Regions from separate parts of the Paenibacillus sp. JGP012 genome, predicted to be linked through region 2. Evidence: riboswitches for the same ligand, from Rfam matches in the RefSeq annotation. Region 2 holds a riboswitch; each other region holds the start of a gene.
The links. A riboswitch is a leader RNA that binds a small molecule or an ion and turns the genes downstream of it on or off. The one in region 2 is predicted to bind cyclic di-AMP.

Region 1 (3,114 bases), on a different contig from region 2:
GGGACAACTGCGGCAGAAATATGCGGACACCTTCAAAACAAACGGTCCATCCACCAAGCAGGTTGCGCTTACTTTTGATGATGTTCCCGATCCGCGATTTACCGGTCAGGTGCTGGATGTATTAAAAAAATACAAGGTGCGCGCAACATTTTTTGTTGTAGGCAGCCGGGCCGAGAAACATCCAGATCTGGTGAAACGTATGGTGAAGGAAGGGCATGTTATAGGCAACCACAGCTATAATCATCCCGAATTCAGCAAGTTATCCATGACCGCTTTCCGCAGGCAAATTTTACATACTGGAGACATCATCCAGCGTCTGACCGGATACACGCCGAAAATGATTCGTCCCCCATATGGGGATATTAACGAGGAACAGCTTCGCTGGGCTCGAAAGCAGCGTTACAGCATCGTCAACTGGAATGTTGATTCTCTGGATTGGAAGGGCCTTCCGAAAGAGCAAGTGAAACACAACATTCTTTCTGCGGTCAGACCCGGCTCCATCGTACTGCAGCATGCCGGTGGAGGCACAGGGTCCAATCTGAATGGTACCGTTGAAGCTTTGCCTGAAGTGATCGAGGAACTGCGGAATCGAGGATATGATCTCGTTACTTTGGATGAAATGCTGAAGCTATCTAAGGAAAAGCAGTAAATATAGCTGACTGCAAATAAACAGGGTGTTCCTTGGCGTTAACATGACAACATATCATGATAACACCTGAGAACACCCTGTATCTGTTCGTTATTCAAGTCCGATGCAAGCAGCTATTTTAAAATGTAAAGCTCAACATCCTGAAAACCAAAAGTATTTACAAACTGCTTGCTGCCCGGAATGAAAATATCAATGCGATTGCCTTTAATAGCACTTCCTGCATCGAGTGCCGTAGCTACGAAAGCTTGCTTTGGCAGCCCCGGATGTGAATGACCCGTTACCAGTACTTTTGTGCCAAAAGGAATGACCTTCGGATCTACCGCAATGGTTCCAAGCTCCAGTGGATTGCCGAAATAATCGACAGCACCCCATCCTCCATTTTCAGAAGCATCCGCGGAGTATGCTGTAGCCTTCACATTGATGGTTTTGCTGTAATCAAAGGTTTTACCCCAGGCTTGTACAACTTTATTCTCGGCATTCACATCCAGACTTGCGGCTTTAACCGTATTTTCTTGAGCTTTCATCTGTGCTGGTGCCGCTCCTGCTTTATTTTCCTGCCCTGGAATCGTAATTTTCAAACCACCATAGATGTTATAGGGTGAAATATTTTTATTGGCATTCATTAATTTGTCTGTGGAAACGCCATACTGCTTCGATAACGTAAAGAACGTATCTCCCTCTTTAGCGACATGTACAGATTCTGCGTGAGCGGGAACAGCTTGAATCAATAATACGGATGTCAGTAGTGCAATGGCTGCTTTTGATATGCGTTTGTGGTTAAACATGGTCTTCCTCCTCATTATGCCTGCGAAGTTAGTTGTCGGATTCGGATGGAGGAACCCACCCTATAGGCTGTACTGAACATGCTGATGCATTATGTATTCCTAATTCACCCCTAGCAGTGTGCTGTCCATATGACAGGACAACTGCATTGTTACATCCCCCGCATTTCCTCTCCGGAAATTTCGGCCGCATTCAATATATCACAATTTTGTAACCATGAGCTGTAGTAAATGTTACCATTTTGCGATTCACCAGCCTGATCTAGTCTGCTTTTCATAAGAAATTTACTGTTTTATAGCCCTTCCCACAGTATTTTCATTAGCGTCCAGGTAACAGAAACGTTACATTTCTTGATCGAAAATTTAAAAAAGCGTTACCGACACATCAGGTCGATAACGCTTTGATTCGAATGGAATATAAAAATCAATCAGAGAACTTTTGCAAGAAAATCACGGGTCCGTGGATGCTTGGGAGCGCCAAACACCTCATCAGGTGTACCTTCTTCAACAATAACTCCGCCGTCCATGAACAGGATGCGGTCACCCACCTCACGTGCAAAGCCCATCTCATGTGTAACAATCACCATCGTCATGCCACCTTCGGCCAGTCGTTTCATAACTTCCAGCACCTCTCCGACCATCTCAGGGTCCAGAGCTGATGTAGGCTCATCAAACAGCATTACATGCGGCTGCATGGCCAGTGCTCTTGCAATCGCAATCCGCTGCTTTTGTCCACCAGACAGCTGATTGGGATACACCTCTTTTTTGTCAGCCAAACCGACCGTCTTTAGAAGATCCTCGGCGATTTTGTTGGCCTCCTCCGTCGATTGTTTCTTCACCTTAATCGGGGCAATTGTGATGTTTTGCAGCACCGTTTTATGTGGGAACAGATTAAAATGCTGGAACACCATGCCCATCTTTTCACGAGTTGTGTTGATATTGTGCTTGGGGTCGGTGATCGACACACCCTCGAATTCAATCTGGCCTGAGGTTGGCTGCTCCAGCAGGTTCAGACAACGCAGAAACGTACTTTTCCCTGAACCGGAAGGACCGATTACCACAACAACCTCACCTTTGGCGATGGATACGTCAATTCCCTTCAGTACATCATTTTTTCCATAAGATTTGTGTAATTGTCTAACGTCTATCACTTGCACCCAACTTCCTTTCCAATCGACCCAGCAGCTTGGACAAAATAAATGTCATTACAAAATAAATCGCTGCCGCAATAAGGAATGGATTCATTCCCTGGTACGTAATGTTTTTGACTACACTTGCCTGATACATAATATCCACCATACCGATGACCGAGATAATGGAAGATTCTTTAATGATGGTCACAAACTCGTTACCGATCGCCGGCAACACGGCTTTGAAGGCCTGTGGCAAAATAATATAACGCATCGCAGCGCCTCTGCCCATACCAAGTGAGCGGGCTGCCTCCAATTGACCACGGTCCACGCCTTGAATCCCTGCACGGAAAATCTCCGCAAGATACGCCCCACTGTTAATGGAAAGTGTCATAATACCTGCTTGAAGTGCCGAGAAATTAATGCCAAAAGTCAAGGAAACACCATAATAAATAATCATGAGCTGCACCAGCATTGGCGTACCCCGAATGACTTCAACATAAGCTGTACCGATCCAGCGCAATACTGCCATATTATGAAGACGGAAGAGACA
Region 2 (3,114 bases):
CATTTGCTCTTTCATAGCGATAACCTGTAATTTTCACTTTATTAAACCAGGCTTCTGCACCTTTGATAGATGCCGTAATTCTGGAATTGGCCGGTCTGGTCTTCAGAAATTTCACAATGTTTACACTTTCCGCTGCCGTTAATGAAGGTACTTCATAAATTCTGGCTCCCGCTGGTTTAAGTGAGCTCGAATCATGCTGCTGGCCCCAAGCCGTAGGCCTGCCACCGGATACTACCTGTGTATTCAGGATGGCATCCACACCTTTGGACACCGCATTTTTACTGCGATTTGCAAGTGAGCTGTCAATAAAGGAAAAGTCTCCTTTGCGCCCCGCAACCTCATCGAGCATGTACATCACATTAATCATAGCGTCGTCATTATACGTAATATGTTTATGATAACCGGAGCTCTGGTAAACCTGCGGCCATCCGCCATTCGAATACTGCATATTCAGCAAAAAGTTAATGCCTTTGATTGCTGCAGCCGAGTATCGCGGATCATTTGTTTTTTTGAATTCGCTTGCAAGTCTTCTAATCTCTGAATATGTAGCTTTGTTATCAATTGTTGATTTGGCCCACTCCCCCGATGTCTGGCTGTAATCCTTTCTCCACCCCCCATCAGGACGTTGGTTTTTCAAAATATCAGACATACTTGCCGTTGTACCTGAGGCATCAGCAGCAGATACGGTTGCTGTAGGCAAAATTTCCATGCCCACTCCAGAAAAAACCATCGAACACGCGAGCACAAACGTAACCCATTTTTTTGCTTTCAAAAGACAACACGCTCCCCAATTCACAAATATCGCTCTCTCACATGTCTATCTGCTGGCTAATCTTTCACGCTAAGCTTAGCTGCATCACATGAATCAACCAATAAAATCTAATTAAATACATAATTTGTATGAATAAATTTATGATATGCAATAAAATACATTTTGTCAATATATGCAACAAAACTCAAATTTTCACTTTATAATAATATCCACCCATCCAACTTTTAACTCTTGACAAATTGGTTTAATAACCAACTCCGTACCTGGTTAAACATTAATGACTTTTTTGTAATCTTTACTGTCGAAATTTCAACATAATTATGACGAAATTCAATAATTCCGCTAACATTGAATCGAAAAGAAGCTTTACAAACGGGTTTGACATTTACGCATTTATGCAATATAGTTTCAAATAGTTACAAAAACTTAATTATTCATTTGCCGAGTTTCAGGATTGAAAACGGGGGAACCATTTTGGGTGAATTATTCTTATACATAGGAAATATAGGGAACCTTCTACCGAACCCTTAGCTAACTCCGTAGGCATCGAAGGGAGAACATTGATTTTGAAAAAACTGATTATTTCCATTTTTGGAGCTGCTGTACTATTCACATCCGGGGCAACAAGCACAGAGGCAAGCACTATTAATACAATGGTTAACAATATGACAGGCATCCCTTACAAATGGGGCGGCACAACTATGGCTGGCTTCGATTGTTCCGGGTTCATGAGATATCTTTTTAACAAATACAGCATTGAACTGCCACGCACTTCACAGCAGCAGGCCAAAGCAGGCACACCGGTAGCCAAAACCAATATTCGTACAGGCGACCTCGTATTTTTCAACACAACAGGCAAAGGCATCTCACATGCAGGTGTATACATCGGTGGAGGTCAATTCGCACACGCGTCCAGTAGCAAAGGGGTCAGCATTACCAAGCTCTCCAACCCTTACTTTAACGATCGTTATGTGACAGCCAGACGGGTTACAGGTCAATTTATGTACAACAAAATGATTGGTAAAATCTAAAATCCATTCTCATACAAAAGAGAGGCCCTGGTATATGCCAGAGCCTCCTTTCTATTTTCGGTACATGTACATGCCTATAATGGACTAATGCAGTGCCTTCTGCACCCGCATAGCCCCTTGCGATAAGGCATGTCCGCCTCCAACAGCGCCAGCGACAGCAACCGTCTCCATAATTTCCTGATCGGTCGCTCCCTTGGAGCGGGCCTCCTGTACATGATAGAACGTACATACTTCATTGTTGGCAAACAGGCCGATGCCCAGCGCAATCAGCTGCTTTGTTTTGGCATCAAGCACACCGGGCTGGAAGCACTCACCTGTAAACTCGTGATACGATCGCACCACTTCCGGCAGTACATCGCTTAATGCGCCAATCTGATCCTTGTACGCATGAACTTTATCATTCATCAATGTCATGGCTTGCAGCACACCCTTTCGGCTGTCAATACAGCGAATTTTTCCACTGTACCTATCTTCTCTCGGCCGTGCGGCAATTATGCCAGGTCATGATGGTAATTCCAAACATATCGTTTACTTATTATACTTCTTTACTCCTCCAGAACGCTTTGACGAGGCTCACTGAACAGCTGATACCGATAACGGCGGTCCAGCTTCACCACACGACGATTCTGACGGCGAATCAGCACCTGTTTATCATCCCAGGCTACCACAATGCCGGTCACATCGTTAGACTCCAGCTCGTCCCGTACAACTCTTACCTTTTCCCCTGACAATCGCAGGGCATCCAACTCTGAATCACTGATCATGTTTTGAACTCCTATATTCATATTCGTTTACAAAAAGAGACCTAAATGAAAATTCATTTAGGTCTCACGTGACTGTATTGGACTGTCATGTCATTCGAAGAAAATGTCCCAACTGAGAGTTACCGCTGCGCGTGCTCTTTGCTGTCGTTCTTCTCGAACCAAAAATCAAGCACTTTGGCGGACATCACACGTTCTTCAAGGTACTCTACTTGGTGCGGTGTAAATTGTTCTTTCCAAGAGAAGGACAACTCTTCACACAAGCCTACAATCGTCAGCAGTTCTGACCAGGCTACATAGCGTTTGTACCAGAAAAATTGAGGATGTTCAATCATATAGGGATAAAGGTCATCGAATTCCGTATGTTTACAATCCAGGGCACGTTCAAAATGAACTTTCGATTCCGCCAGCTTATCAATAAAAAATTGGTCTGTTGCCGGTTGGTTCCCCATGGTGTTGCCTCCTCTCCCTAACATACCCTCATTATAAAGGAAATCCGCAGCCATGCAAAGGCAAAGTTCGAAAATTAGGCCCTATTTCCTTCAAAATG
Region 3 (3,114 bases), on a different contig from region 2:
ACCGGGTGCATCAGCCTCTTATGTGTCTTTTTTATCATACAGCCTCAGTCGTATCTTTATATCTAACCTATATCTAATCTAACCCTAAACTAACCTGACCTGTTCTAACCCGCACTCACCTACTCACTTGGAACTATTCTCATCCGAAGATGCATCTGGCATGAGCAGCGGCAACAGTTCATCCAATGATTTAACCGTCCAGTCTGCACGCTCATGCTCTGACTGCACCGGCTGAAACCTTCCATATCCCTGGAGAATACGAATGGTATGCAAGCCCAGACTGCGAGCCGGAACGATATCATTGTCAATCCGATCTCCAATCATCACCGCTTCCTCCGGGGCACAACCAGCCTGTTTCAGGGCAACCGCATACAATTCCGGGTCGGGCTTGGACACTCCTTCTTCTGCCGAGCAGGCCAGTACATGAACATATTTTCGAAGTCCATAACTCTCCAGCCGCATTTCAGTCCCCGGGCTCTGATTCGCAATAATGCCTATGTGATAGTGCTGCGACAGCTGCTTGAGCACCTTGGCTGCAGAAGGAAATGGCCGCTCCAGCTCTTTGTGGAATTTCAGCTTGTCCTGAATCTGCTTGCGGTGACCTTCATCCTGAATGTATGTCCGCATAGCTACCTTCATAGGCCATTGTTCGTAGTTCTGGTAACATTGCTCAAACAGCTCCCGTACATCCTCAATCTTTACAGGATAGCCGTAAGCATTCGCCTCACGCACAAACTGCCCGATAATATCGTCAACAGGCTCCCATTCATCCACCAGCGTATCCCCTACATCAAAAAACAACCACTTCAACCCGGCAATATCCGGCAAGCCAATTCCTCCTTGTACGCCGCTCAATGAAGATCCCGTGCGCGCATGCTGTATCCATAAAAAAAGAAGACCCACGACAAGCATGAGTCTCCTCAGATTCCGTTAGTCCATACCTGCAATTATAACAGGCACCTTACACAGGATCAATCATAAGCTGCTTGCTTCAGCTTCGAGTTTATTGCAACTATTAAGCAAGAATCCAACTTCTCCATTTAACGAATACACAATTTTGTCCGCACCCATACCTCGATAAATGCCTTTTGGATGACTTTGCTCCGTTATCACACACAGAGACTTGGATGTCCAGGAGCGAACAATCTGCAGGTAACGGCAAGTCAGGTTCAGACTGTTCTCAAAAATAAATACGTTGCCTACGCTCGTCTGCGGCAAAAACCATTTTTGAGCTGCTGCTGTATTCATACGAATCACATGCTCTACTCCGATCCGGCGGAGCTTACGCTCCTCACCCGCACTGTTTGTCAGAACGGCAAAAGGCATTTTTTTGTACATCAGCAGCTTCACAAATTTACGTCCAGCTTCATTCGGAGCGGTTACTAAAATCATCTCTGTATCCATCATTCGTTCCTCCCTTGGCGTGAAAAGACAACAAAAAAGAAGCGTGGGGACCAAGGCCTCCGAAACGCTTCTTAAATAATCCATGGAGAAAACGCCATGGACCAGCGTGCGGTTTGTTGCCTCTCCCTTTAACGCTTACGAGGTTAGCTGACGGATTCGGGCGCGAGAGTCGCCCTATTTCCGGCTGTCACCGGAAAATTCACCCCATGGATGTCTGCTGCTGTAATGCAGCACATCCTGTTGGTTCCCCCGTTTTCCACCCACGATGAATGGAAACTCAGCGATTGAAACATCGTTCGTAAATCTTGCATGTAAGACCGATCGATATCATCGTCTGTTTCGTTTTTCAGGTACAATATAATTAAAATTCAAATTACGCTTTGAATCATACACCCGTGCCATGATCATGTAAAGTCCGGGCAGATCACCGAATCGTCAGAATTCCGGCAATAAGCTTCAATAATAACGCTTACAATGAGCTTATACGCTATCCAACTCTTCCAAGCTGTCTAATTCTCGCCCGCACAAAAATTGTTCAAGCGAATTGCATTCCTTCTATGAATAAAGTCGAGCCGATGAGGATAATAGTGTTCTCTGTAAATTGATTTTGCATTATTTAATTGCATAAAATATAATAAACATATCAATATAATATGCTGGAGGCGATCCCCATGTCAGTCTATGATTACAAAGTAAATACTCTTCGCGGACAAGAGATTGAAATGTCCCAATATCGCGGTAAAGTGTTGTTAATTGTAAATACCGCAAGCCAGTGCGGCCTCACTCCTCAATTCAAGGGCCTGCAGGAGCTGCAGGACCAATTCCAGGATGCTCCTTTCGAGGTCCTTGGATTTCCCAGCAACCAGTTTGCCCAGGAGAAGGGATCCTCTGATGACATCGCTGAGTTCTGTCAGATGAACTATGGCGTAAGCTTCCCTATGTTTGAGAAGATTGACGTTAACGGTGCCAGTGCTCACCCGCTATTCCAGCATATTACGAAGGAAGCGCCAGGTCTGCTCGGCTCCAAGGCCATCAAATGGAACTTCACAAAATTCCTTGTCGATCAGGAAGGGAACGTTGTGAAGCGTTATGCTCCCCAGACTACACCCGATAAAATTGTAGAGGATATTCAGAAATTATTGAAATAAATAACACACATTTCTACACTTTGAAAAAAGCTGCCCCAAACCACAGAGCCTCGGTTCTGCTCGGTTTACAGGGTGGCTTTTTTACGCAGCTAATGAAACTTATCTCCGACTGTTGTCGCCCTTTAGCTGTTATTTATGCAGGATCAAAAGACAAAAAAAGAAGCCTCCCGTACAGGGAAGCTTCCTTCAATAACGCTTCATATGATGCGGTCGAGAGGACTCGAACCTCCACGGGCGTACGCCCACTACCCCCTCAAGATAGCGTGTCTGCCATTCCACCACGACCGCATGTCGTAAATTATCGGCAACAGAATTGATTATACCGGAATGTTATCTAAATGTAAAGCATTTATTTGAATACGCCAAAAATCAGTCATATTTCCCCGAATGTGCGCATATCCTGAATCTGATTCCGAAAAAATGCCAAGGCCGCAGTGGAACCAGAATGAATTTCTTGCAGCATCGTATTTTCAAATATTATTTCTAAAGGAGAATAAGATAATTGTTATATTATATAACATGAAAAATAACAAATAACGAAATTTAAGCTATTTTTCAATGC
Region 4 (3,114 bases), on a different contig from region 2:
GTCAGCTGGGCGATGACTGACCCTTTGTACGACATCGTGCTGGAGAATCGACACATGAACAATTTTTTGAGAGCCGGACTGGACGAGAAAACCAAATCCCGCTGGAGCATGAGCGCTGCGAAATTCATTGAAGTTATATTCGGAGGTCTGTCATGGTGAGGTGGAGAGATGAAAGGTAAAATTCGTGAAGGCTGGTTTCTCGTCCGTCAGCATATGTTCATTGCCGCGCTTCTATTTATCTATCAGCTCATATGGGGTTACTTTATTTACCGGCTGATTCAATCAGCGATGGTTCCTCTCCTGCTGCGTTATCCTACAGAGGATGCGGGGGAACTGAGCACACTTTTGTTCAAAATGGAGAGTCAGTTGAGCCTGTCCGGCCCCGAGGTTCAGCGCTATCTGTGGATTCTGGGCGGTATGCTGCTGCTTCGCATGCTGGTCAGTCCCCTCTTCCAGGCTGGTTTGCTCTATTCCCTGCAGCATTTTAATGCATCAGAAGAACGAATTCCTTTTATCCGTGGCATTAAACAGTTATGGAAACCGATGCTGCTCCTGCACACCGTACGTACGTTGCTGTTATTTCTTCCGGCATACTGGCTCATACCGAAGCTGTATTCCATACTAATGGACAGCTTTCATTCTCTTCATTTACTTCTGCCAGCACTTCCTTATGCAGCGGGGTGGATCATCTATGGCTGGATTGTACATCATACGATGCTCTATATGCAGTTTGGCGCTTCGGCTCCGGAAGGGGAGGGCGGTATTCATGGAACGTTCAAGGGCCTATGGGTTGCTGTACGCCGCACCTTAACGATTATCGGGATTGCACTGATGCTGGGACTCATTCATCTACTCATCTTTGGTGCATTCACATCGGCGTCATGGTTCCTGACCGGTCTTACCGGGCTGATCCTGCAGCAGTCTTATCCACTTGCCCGCAGCCTGCTCAGCTTATGGAAAGTATGTACCCACTTCCGCGTATGGCAGTCCACATTTTCCAAGGATGAACGATAAACCGTTTACAAAATGAAAAATTGTTACCATCTCATGTTAAACTACTCATGCTTTATTTCGTATAAATACGCAAACCTCGACCTTTCCCCGTCAAAGGTCGAGGTTTTTTTTGCTAATTTTACTGCTAAACGTTGCCAAAGCCCCACTCCTCTGGTACAATAAGCGCAGTGAGTTTTTAGTAACAACTTTGTAATCTTTAAATCCTTATTTGTAACAACTTAAAATTAAATCCTTAAAATTAAATTATCGTTCGTTTTTTCAGGTGCATAACTAGCATAGCCAAATTCCTGGCACCTGGGAAGCGGGGGAACCAGTTATGGGTGAATTGATCTTGATACAGAGGGATCATAGGGGACCTTCAACCGAATCCTTAAGCTAACCTCGCAGGCGTTGGAAGGGGTATATCACTTGTTTAAGAAGAAATTGACCGCAGCAGTACTTAGCCTCACATTTGCATTATCACTTGGTGCAGGCAGCGCATTTGCAGATTCTAAGATGGATAAAGTTATTGATTCAGCAATGGGAACTACATACAAAAGCGGAGGCACAACGCTTGACGGTTTTGACTGCTCCGGATTTACACGGTATGTATTCGACAAACTAGGTATTGATTTGGCTCGCCAATCCAGCTCTCAATATGACATGGGTGATTCCGTATCCCGCATGGAGATGAGACCTGGTGATCTGGTATTCTTCAACACAACAGGTAAAGGCGTATCTCACGTAGGTATTTTCGTAGGGAATGGTAAATTTGCACATTCTTCTTCTTCTAAAGGTGTAACCATCAGCTCTTTAAGTGAAAATTACTGGGCTAACCGTTACATTGGCGCTAAACGGATTATGAGCACGGACGCATATGAGTCACTGGCCCTCGAATAGGGACAAGCTGTAATCAACATGATGCTGGAATCATGAACTATACTGGAACGAAATACGAAACAACCAATCGAACCGCCCGGTACATTCTCCACAGGAATGTATCCGGCGGTTTTTTTGTGCTTCCTGATCCTGTGTGGTAGCTGATGCAGCAACTCATGTGCGCTCTTGAACCAACACATTCATTTTATTTCGTCTGTCCGTGCCCTTATGATGTTTTTACCCATCCCGTTATAATATAAACGGAATGAGTCTGACTTTTGTTTCACTTTTTTTTGGTCTGAACGTGAGTCTTGTCAAATGAAGCGCTCTTTTGTAGAGTGAACAGAGAATGAGTAACAACGGAAGGAGTGTGCATTGTTATATGAATGGAACCCCTGTGGCGTTTCATGTCGTACCTATGGAGGAGACACACGCAGAACTTATATGTGGATGGCAATACGATCCGCCTTACAATATTTACAGCTGGCTTCCCTGGGAGCAGATGAAAGCGTTGGAAGTCGAATTTGGAGATGCACAACTTCGTCAGGAGCAGTATGCCATCGTTCTGGATGAACAAGAGCAGGTCTGTGGATTCACGCAATTTTTCCCTCTCCAGGGCGTGACACGTATCGGCCTCGGCATGCATCCTGAGAAGTGCGGTCAAGGTCTAGGGAGCGCTTTTGTCGCTGCAATAGTACAGGAAGCTATACGCCGGAATCCGTCCAATGAGATCGATCTTGAAGTGCTAACCTGGAACAATCGTGCCATCCGTGTTTATCAGAAGAGCGGCTTTGTCATCCATGATACATATGAACGTCAAACACCAAGTGGTCTAAAGCCCTTTCACTGCATGGTATATGAGGGTCCGAGGACGCAAATGAATAACTAAAATCGTTTCAATTTATCTCTCTTTTGTGATTCGTTCAAAAAATTACCACAAAATGCTATGATGTATCGACAGCTTCCGTTATAATGATAGGGATAGTTTGGGTTAGATGATCTTACATTCTGGAGGGGACATAAGGGATGCACAAATGGATCATGAGCGGGGTATTTTTTGCAGCATGTGCTTTAGCTATTGTTTTAATGTTTACGCTTCCAGGTAAAGAGGAAGTGGCTCAAGAAGCCAAGCCCACCATGCCTGAAGTCACTATGGACGCTGGACAGGCCGAGACACTGGTGAAAGCCAACTGTATTTCCTGTCATGGTGACCAGCTTCAAGGTGGCGTAGGCCCGGCTCTT

Region 1: another riboswitch for cyclic di-AMP. It lies ahead of HNR77_RS12880 (3D domain-containing protein); the one in region 2 lies ahead of HNR77_RS01235 (C40 family peptidase).
Region 3: another riboswitch for cyclic di-AMP. It lies ahead of HNR77_RS27310 (hypothetical protein); the one in region 2 lies ahead of HNR77_RS01235 (C40 family peptidase).
Region 4: another riboswitch for cyclic di-AMP. It lies ahead of HNR77_RS26800 (C40 family peptidase); the one in region 2 lies ahead of HNR77_RS01235 (C40 family peptidase).

The regions. Positions count from the first base shown of each region.
Region 1 is NZ_JACHKG010000008.1:171,588-174,701, reverse strand. It holds gene HNR77_RS12885 (polysaccharide deacetylase family protein) at 1-649, shown strand, start outside; gene HNR77_RS12880 (3D domain-containing protein) at 763-1,434, opposite strand; cyclic di-AMP (ydaO/yuaA leader) riboswitch at 1,437-1,630, opposite strand; gene HNR77_RS12875 (amino acid ABC transporter ATP-binding protein) at 1,860-2,582, opposite strand; gene HNR77_RS12870 (ABC transporter substrate-binding protein/permease) at 2,569-3,114, opposite strand, start outside.
Region 2 is NZ_JACHKG010000001.1:262,175-265,288, reverse strand. It holds gene pelA (pectate lyase) at 1-772, opposite strand, end outside; cyclic di-AMP (ydaO/yuaA leader) riboswitch at 1,202-1,333, shown strand; gene HNR77_RS01235 (C40 family peptidase) at 1,339-1,803, shown strand; gene HNR77_RS01230 (carboxymuconolactone decarboxylase family protein) at 1,888-2,217, opposite strand; gene HNR77_RS01225 (hypothetical protein) at 2,349-2,567, opposite strand; gene HNR77_RS01220 (hypothetical protein) at 2,687-3,016, opposite strand.
Region 3 is NZ_JACHKG010000041.1:2,633-5,746, forward strand. It holds gene HNR77_RS27305 (HAD family hydrolase) at 124-855, opposite strand; gene HNR77_RS27310 (hypothetical protein) at 976-1,404, opposite strand; cyclic di-AMP (ydaO/yuaA leader) riboswitch at 1,522-1,697, opposite strand; gene HNR77_RS27315 (glutathione peroxidase) at 2,076-2,552, shown strand; tRNA gene HNR77_RS27320 (tRNA-Leu) at 2,758-2,840, opposite strand.
Region 4 is NZ_JACHKG010000038.1:27,868-30,981, forward strand. It holds gene HNR77_RS26790 (M1 family metallopeptidase) at 1-159, shown strand, start outside; gene HNR77_RS26795 (hypothetical protein) at 169-1,014, shown strand; cyclic di-AMP (ydaO/yuaA leader) riboswitch at 1,282-1,419, shown strand; gene HNR77_RS26800 (C40 family peptidase) at 1,423-1,893, shown strand; gene HNR77_RS26805 (GNAT family N-acetyltransferase) at 2,255-2,761, shown strand; gene HNR77_RS26810 (c-type cytochrome) at 2,899-3,114, shown strand, end outside.